Regions from separate parts of the Glaciecola punicea genome, predicted to be linked through region 1. Evidence: predicted binding sites of a transcription regulator. Region 1 holds the regulator's gene; each other region holds the start of a gene.
What was found. The regulator FNR, encoded in region 1, switches genes on or off when oxygen is low (the NO sensors DNR and NnrR bind a similar motif). The targets are predictions, from matches to a motif close to TTGATCTAGATCAA.
Positions count from the first base shown of each region.

Region 2: hemN (oxygen-independent coproporphyrinogen III oxidase) is a predicted target of FNR. The motif match lies at 1,814-1,827, and genes of this name have one in related genera.
Region 3: BAE46_RS08535 (OmpW family outer membrane protein) is a predicted target of FNR. The motif match lies at 2,686-2,699, and genes of this name have one in related genera.

Region 1 is NZ_LZXY01000001.1:146,656-150,873, forward strand. It holds gene BAE46_RS00615 (heavy metal translocating P-type ATPase) at 1-851, shown strand, start outside; gene ccoS (cbb3-type cytochrome oxidase assembly protein CcoS) at 901-1,179, shown strand; gene BAE46_RS00625 (sulfite exporter TauE/SafE family protein) at 1,179-1,850, shown strand; gene fnr (fumarate/nitrate reduction transcriptional regulator Fnr) at 1,857-2,588, shown strand; gene rssA (patatin-like phospholipase RssA) at 2,668-3,618, shown strand; gene BAE46_RS00640 (DUF2987 domain-containing protein) at 3,637-4,218, opposite strand, start outside.
Region 2 is NZ_LZXY01000005.1:162,168-166,385, forward strand. It holds gene BAE46_RS08335 (zinc-dependent metalloprotease) at 1-274, shown strand, start outside; gene hemN (oxygen-independent coproporphyrinogen III oxidase) at 373-1,755, opposite strand; gene BAE46_RS08345 (histidine phosphatase family protein) at 1,932-2,600, shown strand; gene BAE46_RS08350 (acyl-CoA dehydrogenase family protein) at 2,629-3,849, shown strand; gene BAE46_RS08355 (NADPH:quinone oxidoreductase family protein) at 3,864-4,218, shown strand, end outside.
Region 3 is NZ_LZXY01000006.1:793-5,010, forward strand. It holds gene BAE46_RS08520 (LysE family translocator) at 1-208, shown strand, start outside; gene BAE46_RS08525 (gamma carbonic anhydrase family protein) at 300-833, shown strand; gene aroE (shikimate dehydrogenase) at 904-1,734, opposite strand; gene BAE46_RS08535 (OmpW family outer membrane protein) at 1,857-2,558, opposite strand; gene BAE46_RS08540 (adenosine deaminase) at 2,732-3,751, opposite strand; gene hemF (oxygen-dependent coproporphyrinogen oxidase) at 3,809-4,218, opposite strand, start outside.

The sequences.
Region 1 (4,218 bases):
AAAAAGACACTGTTAAACCCTATGTAATGGCATTAACTAACTGCATAGAGTCTCGCTCAGAGCATCCTATTTCGAAAGCTTTCGAGCGTTATATACACGACAATAATGATACTGAATTTTCAAGTAACGATTTCTCAATAAGTGATTATACCGTGAGTATTGGCGAAGGGGTCAAGACTGCCGTAAATCAACAGCATTATCTGTTAGGCAGTCAATCAATGATATTATCTTCACTAAATGCGCCACTAAGCCGTGAAATTGGTGAGGCAATTAAAGGTGCAAATGTACTGCTGTCGTCGGGTGGCGTTGTATTAGCCGCTTTTTGGGTAACGGATACAGTGCATCCAGACGCCTTAGATATTGTGCGCCAGCTGTCGCAGCATGAGCTCACCATCTTAAGCGGTGACACACAGGTAAATGTAAACAGCATTGCCATCGAATTAGGTATCAAAAATGCGGTGGGTAATAGCACCCCAAAAGACAAACTCGACTATATTGGCAAGTTACAGGCAGATAAAAAGCGCGTAGTAATGTTAGGCGACGGCATAAACGATGCACCTGTATTGGCGGCGGCGGATGTCTCAATAGCGGTTGGCAATGCCTCTGATTTGGCCAAGAACGCTGCTGATGTCATACTGCTTAATCCAAAGCTACAGTCGGTGGTAGATGTGCTTACGATGGCTAAACGGACAAAACGCAAAATCAAACAAAATATAGCTTGGTCTTTAGGCTATAACATTTCGGTGTTACCATTTGCCGTCGTGGGTTGGTTAACACCATGGCAGGCAGCGCTTGGCATGTCGTTAAGCTCTATAATTGTGGTTTATAACTCAACCCGGCTGATGCGTTAAATGTCTAATGAATACTGTTTAATAAGGGCAATGCGATGAGAACTAAATAATGAGCATAATTTATGTATTAATACCGCTGGCAATTATTATAGTAGCTATAGCCATTGCTATATTCTTTTGGGCGGTAAAATCTAATCAGTTCGATGATTTAGAACGTCAGGGCTACAGTATTTTGTTTGATGACGACATACAGCAAAATAACACAAATAGCGCGAAATCAAGCACTAACAAAAGTGTTGAAAATGACGACGCTGATTTAGACAAAGCTTCTTCAACAGGTGAAGCCAACAGTAAAAGCAAAACGCCCATCAATAAAAGCAAGTCATAGTGTCAGAGTATATTTATTTATCGGCTTTTCTGATTGGCTTGGCAGGAGGTGTTCATTGTATTGGAATGTGCGGTGGTATTGCAGGTGCCTTTACCTTTGCTATTCCTAAAAATAAATCCCATACCCCTTATATAGCATGCTATAACGCAGGCAGAGTATTTTCGTATACTATTGCAGGCGCGGTAACTGGGTGGCTCGGCAGCTTGTTTACTTCCTCTGTTGTAACCGGGTTGTTAATACTACAAAGCCTAAGTATTGTTTTTTTATTGCTGTTGGCACTTTATATTAGTGACTTGTATAAAGGCTTAATACACTTTGAAAAAGCAGGTGCTCGTTTATGGCGACGCTTAGCCCCTGTCGCTAAAAAACTAATCCCATTTAAGAGCCCTGCCCATACCTTCCTATATGGCATGGTATGGGGTTGGCTACCCTGTGGTTTAGTATACTCCGCGCTCACCTGGTCTTTAGCTAGCGGTAGCTTTTTACAAGGCGGACTGTTTATGCTTTGTTTCGGGATAGGGACACTACCAGCGCTGGTAGCGTCTAGTATGGGAGCGAGTTTTTTAATCCCAATTCTGCAGCACAAAGCAACACGATTAGGTATTGCCGGCATATTGTTCTTGTTTGCGCTATATTTGATTGTCGATTTATTCAAGGGTGTGGCATTATAATGAATAATAAACCGTAAAAAGGAATTAGCATTTATGTCTAACACTGAAGTCGCTATTAACTGTCAAAGCTGTAGCTTTAGCCATTTATGCCTGCCTGTTAGCCTGAACGAACAAGAACTTGAATCTTTAGATGATATTATTGAACGCAAAAGGCCTTTGCATAAAAATGACAAACTCGTTAATGCAGGCGATAAATTCCACTCCTTATATGCAGTCCGTTCTGGTTCGTTTAAATCCTACATTAGCGATAAAAATGGTGTTGAACAGCTCACAAGCTTTCATTTTCCAGGTGATATCATAGGTTTCGATGCGCTTCAAAATGACATCCATCAGAGTAATACACAGGCGCTAGAAACGGCTATGGTATGCGAGCTACATTATGAAACACTTGATCAAGTGGCCAGCCAGTACCCAAAGCTTAGGAAACAAATTATGCGTTTTATGAGTTCTGAAATAAAACACGACCAAGAGTTTATGATGCTGCTCAGTAAGCGAAGCGCTGAAGAGAAACTGCTGTATTTTATTAATCACTTATCGCAGCGTTTTAATGAGCGAGGGTACTCAGCCAAGCAATTTAATCTACCAATGACCAGAAGTGAAATTGGTAATTATTTAGGTTTAACGGTTGAAACAATTTCGAGATTATTAACGCGTTTTCAAAAAGACGGATTAATTCAAGTTAACGGCAAGTTAATCACCATTACCAACTTTGATGGTGTGCAGCAGCATATTCGCTAATGCAGCAGCATATTTGCTATGAACGATATCAAAATTAGCGAAAGAAAACCGTTAACTGCGCGACCAACATAGAGACAACATGAAAATAGGATTAGCATTAGGCGCAGGTGCAGCCAGAGGTTGGGCCCACATTGGCATCATCAAAGCCCTGCAAGATCTCGGCGTGAAGATTGACGTGGTAGCCGGCTGTTCCATAGGCGCATACGTGGGGGCAGCATTCGCTAGCGGTAAACTAGACGAACTGGAAGAATGGGCTTTTACGCTGTCTGAATGGCAGGTATTTAGCCTATTGGGAATAGGCTTTAAGCGCGGCGGCCTAGCCAGTGGTCAAAAAGTTTTTATTAAGCATAAAGAAGAATTTTGTGCGCCTACATTTGAAGAAATGAACATTCCGTTTACGGCCGTTGCTACCGATTTATATTCGGGTAAAGAAGTGGTGTTCAATCAAGGCGAAGTGAACGATGCTATTAAAGCATCCTGCGCTATTCCTGCTCTTTTTCCGCCTGTAGAACATGAGGGTCGTTGGCTTGTAGATGGCGCGGTAGTAAATCCCGTACCAGTGAATCAATGCAGGCAATTAGGCGCTGATTTTGTCATTGCGATTAATTTAAGCGCTGACTTTAGACCACAGCTAATTGAAAAGTTTGAAAAGGAACACCAAGCGAATCAGCTCAAAACCGACAAACTCTTGGGTAATGCCAGCGGTGGCCTCGTGAAGCAGTGGTTCTCTCCTGATCCTAAGCCAAATAAACTGCAGGCACCGGGTATTGTGAGTGTAATGAGTAGCTCACTGGAAATTTTACAGGCTAGGGTAACCCGTTCTCGTTTGGCAGGCGATCCGCCTGACCTTCTTATTGAGCCTCAGTTAAGGGATGTGAGCTTGTTGGAGTTTCACCGCGCCCAAGAGCTATCTCAAAAAGGCCGAGACGCAGTCAACAGATTAGCGCAGCAAATAGAGTTTCAATTAAATTTAGTAGGAAAGTCGGACAGAACAGAAGGCACCGATAAGAAAGCCCTACTAATACAGTAAAGCCATTATAAAATAGGCTTAACGACTTGTTTTAGCCGTAATACGTAAAGGGACGCTTGGTAATATCACGTTGTTTAATATTGGCAGTTCGTTAGAACTCAATATTAGCTTGCCATCCTTTATTTGCATGCCATTAGACAGCGCTGCCGTTAAGTTTTTGTCTTTAAATTGAATCGTTAAACCGTCAACTTCGGGCATCATAAACGACATAAAACCACCGATATCATCAAAAAATGTGGCGAACTGGTCATACAATAAATCTAACTCTTGGCTCGTATAACTAGATTTTACATGCTCTGGTTTTGTCTCTAACTGTACCGATATATCACAAATGTTAGAGGGCTCTGTTAAATCGAGGATGACAACGGCGTCTGCGAGCCTAAGTGCCCTTTCAGATGGCAATGTAAATCGATATTCCGGCGTAATTTCTATAGGGATTTGCTGTTTTTCAGTGCTGATTCTTGCACTGTTTATTTGGCATAATGATTTGGTCCGAATATTCATAAATCCAAATGCGAACTGCAGCGCATTCGTTTCTTGTGAATCCAATTTTTTAACATGGCTGTAAAACGTTTTGTAAGCAACTTGTAATTCTTCAGA
Region 2 (4,218 bases), on a different contig from region 1:
GCTGATTAAAAATAACGACCCAGATAGATTAAGCCAGCGCATTAAAATGGTGGCGCTGTCGGTATTTTTTGATGCACTAGCTAATGATGAACTAAGCCCTGATGCCAAGCTAGAAATGCAGAACGTATTAATCGATTATCAAAAATGGCTGAAGAAATACGACGATAAGCTAGCCAATAGAGTTCTGCTTAAGCATGTTGAGCATTATTGGCAGCACGACAAATGGCCTATGGCCGTTGTGCTAAAGCCTATGCCGCCGGGATCGCCCATTTAGTTGTCGGTCAACAACATAAATGTTAATACGGTAAGATCTAATCTTGCCGTATTAATTTGAGGGTTTGATTGCTTAACAAGAGAGGCTAACAAGAAAGGCTAAATTACACGACTGTATCGTAGCTTATGGGCAGGACTCATCAGGTATTGATCGAAGCTCATGCAAATGTTGCGCACCAGCAAGCGCCCTCTGGAACGTATAGTAATACTGTCTGAATTGTTTGTGACTAAATTGTCACGTTCAAATGGCTGCAGCTGCTGCAAACAATCTTTAAAATATGCGTCAAAATCAATCTCAAATTTTTCGCTAAATTCTGCTTTGTTCACGTAAAAGTTGCACATCAGCTGATTAATAATAGCTCGATGAATTATGTCATCATCGTTTAAGGCAAGGCCTTTTTCAAGCAGGGGTTGCAAGCCGTCTATGGCCTTATAATATTCACCTAGTTTTTTTACATTTTGAGCATAGGCGCTGCCTAAACTACTGATTGATGAAACTCCTAAGCCCAACAAACAGTCTGACTGGTCGCTGGTATACCCTTGAAAGTTTCTAGATAAAGTACGTGCTTTTGCTGCCAGACTGAGTTCATCACTTGGTTTAGCAAAATGATCCATGCCAATAAATTCATAACCTTGATTGCACAAAGTAGTAATACTTTGCTGAAATAAAGAAAATTTGGTGTCGCTTGACGGCAACCATTCATCTTTAATTTTGCGCTGTGCGGGAAACAAACTAGGCATATGCGCGTAACTGAATAAGGATATTCGGTCTGGGTCCATGCGGTTAACTTGCTTGAGCGTATTGGCAAGTTTATCTGCATCTTGGCTTGGCAGACCGTAGATAAGATCGATATTAACGGAGGCGAAACCAACATCTTTGGATCTTGCAATAAGTTTGCAGATGAAGTCGGTGCTTTGTACGCGATTTATTCTTTCTTGCACACAGGGGTTTACGTCTTGCACACCAATGCTGAGTCGGGTAAAACCGATATCTCGCAGTTCGTCAATATACTGAAGGTCAATCTGGCGGGGATCTATTTCAATGCTCTGCTGTATACTGTCGGCAAAGATATAGCTGCTGCGAGCTTCCTGTAACAAGGCGTTCAACTGTTGGGCGCTAAAACAGCTAGGCGTACCGCCGCCAAAATGCACTGAGCTTACTTCAAATCCTGGAAATTGAGTGGCTCGAAGGCGAATTTCCTGCTTTAAATAAGACAAATATTTAGCAAGCTTATCTTGATTACGAGTGACTATTTTATTGCAGCCACAGTAATAGCAAAGTGAATGACAAAACGGGATATGCAAATAAAGTGACACGCTAGGCTTTATTTTTGTGGTTTTTAAGCGGCTAACACTATGAACAAAATCAGCTTCGTTAAATGCTTTGTTAAATGCCAATGCGGTTGGGTATGAGGTATAACGCGGGCCTGTGGTGTTATATTTGTTTAGCATGTTTTTGTCAAAAAATTCGGCAGTGCTCATAAATGTGGCTCTTGTAAGAATGTTGGGTAGACAATAGCAGGCATTGAAACATGTGCATTTGATCTGCATTAAACAAAGGGTATATTTTCGGTTGATGTACTTATATCAAGATAAACAATTACTATTATGCTTTTAAAACAATTAACCTTAAATTTACAATTGTGAATGGACAAAAAATGGCACAAATGATTTTAGTACGTCATGCCCAAGCTTCGTTTGGTGCGCATGATTATGATAACTTGAGCGACTTAGGTCACCAGCAGGCCGCCTTACTAGGGGATTATTTTGCCCAGCGCAAACAAAGCTTCGACTTGGTGGTTGCTGGCAATATGCTTAGGCACAAACAAACCGCTAGCGGTATTGTAGGCCAAAGCAATGAGCACCTTATTACCACTGACGCAGGCTGGAACGAGTTTGATTTTGAAATGATTGTCGCTGCCTATTTACAAGCAAGTCCAGAGCAAGCGCCTGTTTCTGGTGCGCCGCGAAGCCAGTGGTATAGAGTCTTAAAAAAAGCCATGCTGGCGTGGTCAAACGAATCACTGGTATTATTAGGCGGTGAAACGTGGGTGCAGTTTTGTGCCCGTGTGCAAGAAAGCGCGCAAAGCATCCACCAAAGCGATCATCAAAATGTACTGGTAGTGAGTTCAGGCGGGGCAATGGCAGTATTTTTGATGGCCTTGCTAAATACATCGGTAGAACAGGCCATTGCCTTTAATTTACAAATTAAAAACACTAGCGTGAATCATTTTTACTTTAACCGCGCAGGTTTTCAGTTAAATAGCTTTAACAATGTGCCTCACTTAGATACGTTCGCACATTTAGCAAAAATTACTTACAGTTAATAGCCGCAAAAACGGCAAGGAGAACACCATGAATTTTGACCATAGTAGTAAAGTCCAAGATTTGATGGCAAAGCTGTCTACCTTTATGGACACAGAAATTTATCCCATTGAAGAGCATTATCATAATTTAGTGGCCAGTAGTACTGACCGCTGGCAAACGCCCCAGCTTATGGAAGCACTCAAAGACAAGGCGAAAGCCCAAGGCTTATGGAATTTATTTTTACCCAAAGAGTATTTACCGCACGGTGCTGGCCTGACTAACTTGGAGTATGCGCCGCTGTGTGAATTAATGGGCACAGTAATGTTCAGCTCTGAGGTATTTAACTGTAGCGCGCCCGACACTGGCAATATGGAAGTAATAGCCAAATATGGGACGCAAGCACAAAAAGATAAATGGTTGTTACCCCTTCTAAACGGTGAAATACGCTCTGCGTTTGCTATGACTGAGCCTGAGGTTGCCTCCTCGGATGCTACAAATATAGAAACCAGCATCGAAAATAAAGGCGACCACTACCAAATTAACGGACGTAAGTGGTATACCAGTGGCGCAATGAACAATAACTGCAAAATTCTCATTGTAATGGGAAAAACTGACCCATCGGCCGCACGTCATGAACAGCAGTCTCAAATTTTGGTGCCCCTTAATACTCCGGGTGTTACCGTGGTAAGACCAATGGCGGCAATGGGGTATTTAGACGAGCCAATTGGCCATGCCGAGGTGCTGTTTGAAAATGTCAAAGTTCCTAAAGAAAATTTAGTATTAGGGGAAGGCCGCGGTTTTGAAGTGGCGCAAGGACGATTAGGTCCAGGTCGTATTCATCACTGCATGCGCCTAATTGGCTGCGCTCAGCGCGCGCTAGACATGACCTGCGAGCGGATCGAAAACCGCATTGCCTTTGGCCAACCTTTAAGCAAGCAGCAGTCTGTGCGCGAAAGTATTGCGCAAATGTACTGCAAAATTGAACAAGCACGATTACTCACACTAAAAGCCGCTGACAACATGGATAACTACGGGAATAAAGTCGCTAAAAATATTATTGCCGCCATTAAAATAGTCGCACCTAAAATGGCCTGTGAAGTAATTGACGAAGCGATTCAAATACACGGCGCCTTAGGTACGTCTCAAGACACTATTTTATCGGCAACTCTTGCCTATGCTCGTACTATTAGACTAGCAGATGGCCCTGATCAGGTGCATATGATGCAGTTAGGTAAAAACCTTGTGCTAGGTCGTAACAAGAAATTATAAAGGAGTCATCTTTAATGAAAGCAATCTTATGTAAATCATTTGCACCCGTATCTGAATTAGTTTACGAAGAAGTCGACACGCCTAGTGCAGGTAAAGGCGAGGTATTAATTGACGTTGTTGCAGCTGGCGTAAATTTTCCAGACAGCCTGCTGGTGCAGGGGCTGTATCAGATGAAACCTGAACTGCCGTTTATTCCAGGCACCGAAGTCTCTGGTACTATTTCGCAAGTAGGTGAGGGTGTCTCTCATCTGAAAGTAGGCATGAAAGTTATTGCCATGTGCCAGCTAGGCGGCTATGCACAAAAGGTAGCGGTGCCGTACATGCAGGTTATGCCCATTCCTGATGCTATTCCTTTGCAAGAAGCATCGG
Region 3 (4,218 bases), on a different contig from region 1:
CTTCTTAGATATTGCAAAACCATTGCCTATTCAACTCCTAGTGTTAGTATTTATTATTATGATAAGCGAATTAATTTGCATGCTACTTTACGCCAACGGCGGCAAATGGCTAAGACAGCTTTTGAATAAAAGCGACAAGGCCCAGTGGGTAAATCGAATTGGCGGTGGTTTGTTAGTACTCATCGGGGTTTGGTTGGCTTTTTCTTGAAAAGTACCTAATTATTGCGGTACAACTACGCATTTTAAAAGTCATCGCGCTGAATAATACTAATCATTTTTTTAATTTACCGAGACGATCCATGCCAATTACTGCATTTAAGAAAATTAGACCCACGTTTGATAACAGTGTCTATATAGACACTACCGCACTACTAGCAGGTGATATACACCTTGGCAGCGACAGCAGCATTTGGCCTTTAGTTGCTGCACGCGGCGACGTTAACATTATTCGCATCGGCGCGCGCAGTAACATTCAAGACGGTAGCGTATTGCACGTAAGCCGCCCCACTAAGAAAAATGCAAACGGTTATCCCTTAATCATTGGAGACGATGTAACCGTGGGCCATAAATGCATGCTACATGGCTGCGTTATTGGCAATCGCGTATTGGTTGGCATGGGCGCAATTGTAATGGATGGCGTGGTAGTGGAAGATGACGTATTTATTGGCGCCGGTGCCTTAGTTACGCCAAACAAGCGACTGGAGAGCGGATTTTTATACGTTGGCAACCCAGCCATTAAAAAACGTGCGCTGCATGATCATGAAAAAACGTTTTTGACAGAATCGGCAAATAACTATGTGATGCTTAAAAACGAATATATGGACGAAGCTTAGATACATCGCTAGTCTTAACTGGTGCCCCGGCGCAATTTTACTGACACAGACGTGATTATTGGTCCTTTGGTCACTTATTCAAATCGCGCAAATGAAGGTAAACAGGCTCACAAGAGGGCCTCTGACCAAACCACAGGTAAAAACTTTGCGCCGCTTGGTTAACTAGCATCCCTAAACCATCAACAACCATTGTGCAGCCCAAACTAGTCGCTTTTTGCATAAACACTGTGGGCTTATTAAGATAGACCATGTCGTAAACACTTGGTTGGTTGGCAAAAACACTATCAGGTAAATCGGGTAGTTCATTTTGCAGACTCAAGGACGTTGCATTTATGACAATATCAAATGCCTGCATACTGGCACTGTCGTATAGTCTCGCTTTTGAGTTTGCATAGCGGTTAGTATGTCTGACTAACGCTTGCGCTTTATCTACACTTCTATTATAAATTGCAATGCTGTTAATACCGGCATCAAGCAACGCCGGTATTGCGCCCTTCGCTGCACCACCGGCACCAATCATCAATATGTTTGCTTTATTTACAGCAATATTATGTTGATGCAGGTCATTGACCAATCCTACACCATCGGTATTGTCACCTGTAAAGCCGTTATTTTGCCTTATAATCGTGTTAACCGCTCCTGCTCGCTTAGCTTGAGATGACAATGTGTCTACCCACTGCAATGCGTCAAGCTTAAAAGGCATGGTCACGTTAGCACCAATACAAGATATGTCGGCAAAGAACTGATCAGCCGATAAAGCAAAACCATCACTTGGTGCTAAGCGCTTTTGATATTGTAAAGGAAGATTGAATTGACTAGCAAACATAGAATGAATAATAGGTGATTTACTTTGCTCTATTGGGTTTCCAAATACACAGGCAATTGCGGGATATGTCGACAAGTGATAGTCCTTAAAAATGAGTCATGTCTAATGATACTCAAAAACACGAGACATTCCTAAAGGTAAAAAGCCCCGCGATAAATGCGAGGCCCTATAACTAGTTTTACTTCTACTTGTTTTAGTTAAAACTTGTAGCCAACTGAAATGGTGTAAACAAACGGATTGATGTCAACTGACTCAATTGAACCCAAATCTGCGCCATTTACTTTAAAGCTAGCGTCAGTTTCAAGGCCAATATAGCGCACCGACGCATTTAAGAAAATACCGTCAGCAATTTTATAATCAGCGCCAATTTGCGCCGCTAAGCCAAATGAGTTATCCAAACTTAAATCAGAAATGGTAGCGCCAATCGCGCCGTTTATGGACTCTGCGCTAGTGGTATTGAAATCTTCATCAAAAAAGATCGTGTAGTTTACGCCAAGACCAACGTAGGGCTGAAACGCAGCGCTTCCATGATTGAAGAAATAGTTCGCGGTTATCGTCGGGGGTAAATGTTTAGTTTTCCCCAAGTTTCCACCACTGGCTAAGTCTATTTTATGAGAGAAAGGGGTAGCAGCTAATACTTCTATATTCCAGCTGTCGCTTAAGAAGTACGCAACGTTTAGGCCAAGCTGTGTGTTGTCGTCAACGCTAACGCCGCCAACCACAGCTTCACCAATTTGAAAGTTATCGCCGCCAACCAAAATATTAGTGCTTGAATCATCTGGTGCAACGGTTGTGAAACCGGCACGAAATAGAATATCGCCGGCTTCATGGGCGAACGCATTTACGCTAGATAACGCTAGAGCAGAAACAAGGGCAGTGCAAAGTATAGTTTTTTTCATTACGTGCTCACTATATTAATTAAAGGGGAAACCAAAAATCTTGCGTCATATAGTAAAGTGCGTGGAAATAAAAATATTGATGTAGATTAATAGATGTTAACGACCTGCAATAAAATCGCTTAATTCATTGATCTATATCAAGTAAAATAGAGCATATTGCAAATAAGCAAATGTCAGTCGGTAGCAGTCAATGCCCGTATTTGAGCTAGCCAGTGCTGCTTTTGAGATTCAGGTAAAAAACTCGCCGTAAAGCTGTTGCACACTAGCTGCGCTAACGCTTGTTCAGATAGGGATAAATGATGAGCAAGCGCATGGAAATTGTCGTCTAAGTAGCCGCCAAAATAGGAAGGGTCATCCGAGTTAACAGTTACCAGCAAACCATCATCAAGCAACTGGATTATGTTATGCTGCGACATTTCATTCACCACGCGCAGTTTGAGGTTGCTAAGTGGGCAGACTGTTAAGGGAATCTGCTGCTCTTTTAAATAAGCCATTAGGCTTGAGTCTTCAATACTGCGAACACCGTGATCTATGCGATCAACTCTTAGTAATTCAAGCGCCTCCCATACATATTCAGGGGGGCCTTCTTCACCCGCATGCGCAACTAACTTAAAACCCAGTTCTTTAGCTTGGGCAAACACATGTGTAAATTTAGACGGCGGATTACCTAACTCAGAGCTGTCTAAGCCTACCGCCGTTATCATTGAATAATATGGACGCGCATCTGCTAAAGCTTCAAGAGCGCTTAACTCACTAAGGTGACGTAAGAATGACAAAATAAGATATACCGACATGCCAAATTCGGCCTTAGCTTTTTGGATAGCGCGCGCAAACCCTGGCATAAACACAGCGTAATCGATACCTCGTTGCGTGTGAGTTTGGGGATCAAACATAATCTCAGTATGCACAATATTTTGTTCATAGCATTTGCATAAATACGCCCACATAAGCGCAAAAAAATCGTCTTCGTCGCGCAATACATCGGCACCTTGGTAGTATAAATCCAGAAAATTCTGCAGATTCTCAAATTGATAAGCACTTTGTATGGCTTCAACATTCGCAAACGGCAATGCTATATTATGCTTTTGCGCTAAATCCCACATTAACTGAGGCTCTAAACTGCCCTCTATATGCAAGTGTAGTTCTGCTTTAGGCAGTGTGTGAATTAGGTGTTTAAGCCTTTTCGACATCATACTTGACGCTCCTATCAACTACTTATATACAAAAGTCACGTTTGTTCACAAAAAAGCTTACAAATTAAGCCAGTCTATCGGTTTAAGATACTGTTGAATTTTCCCTTCAGGCGACTCTGGCGACGGTTGATAATTATATTCCCACCGAGTAAGCGGTGGTAAAGACATGAGAATTGACTCAGTGCGCCCGCCGGTTTGCAAGCCAAACAAAGTGCCTCTATCGTATACTAGGTTAAACTCAACGTAGCGGCCGCGTCTGTATAATTGAAACTGACGCTCTCTTTCTGTAAAGGGTGTGTTCTTACGTTTTTCTACGATAGGGATATAGGCGTCTAAAAACCCGTTACCCACGCCTTGCATAAAGGAAAATGACTTATCGAAACCCCATTTGTTTAAATCGTCAAAGAACAAACCGCCCACGCCACGGGTCTCATTTCTGTGTTTTAAGAAAAAGTAATCATCGCACC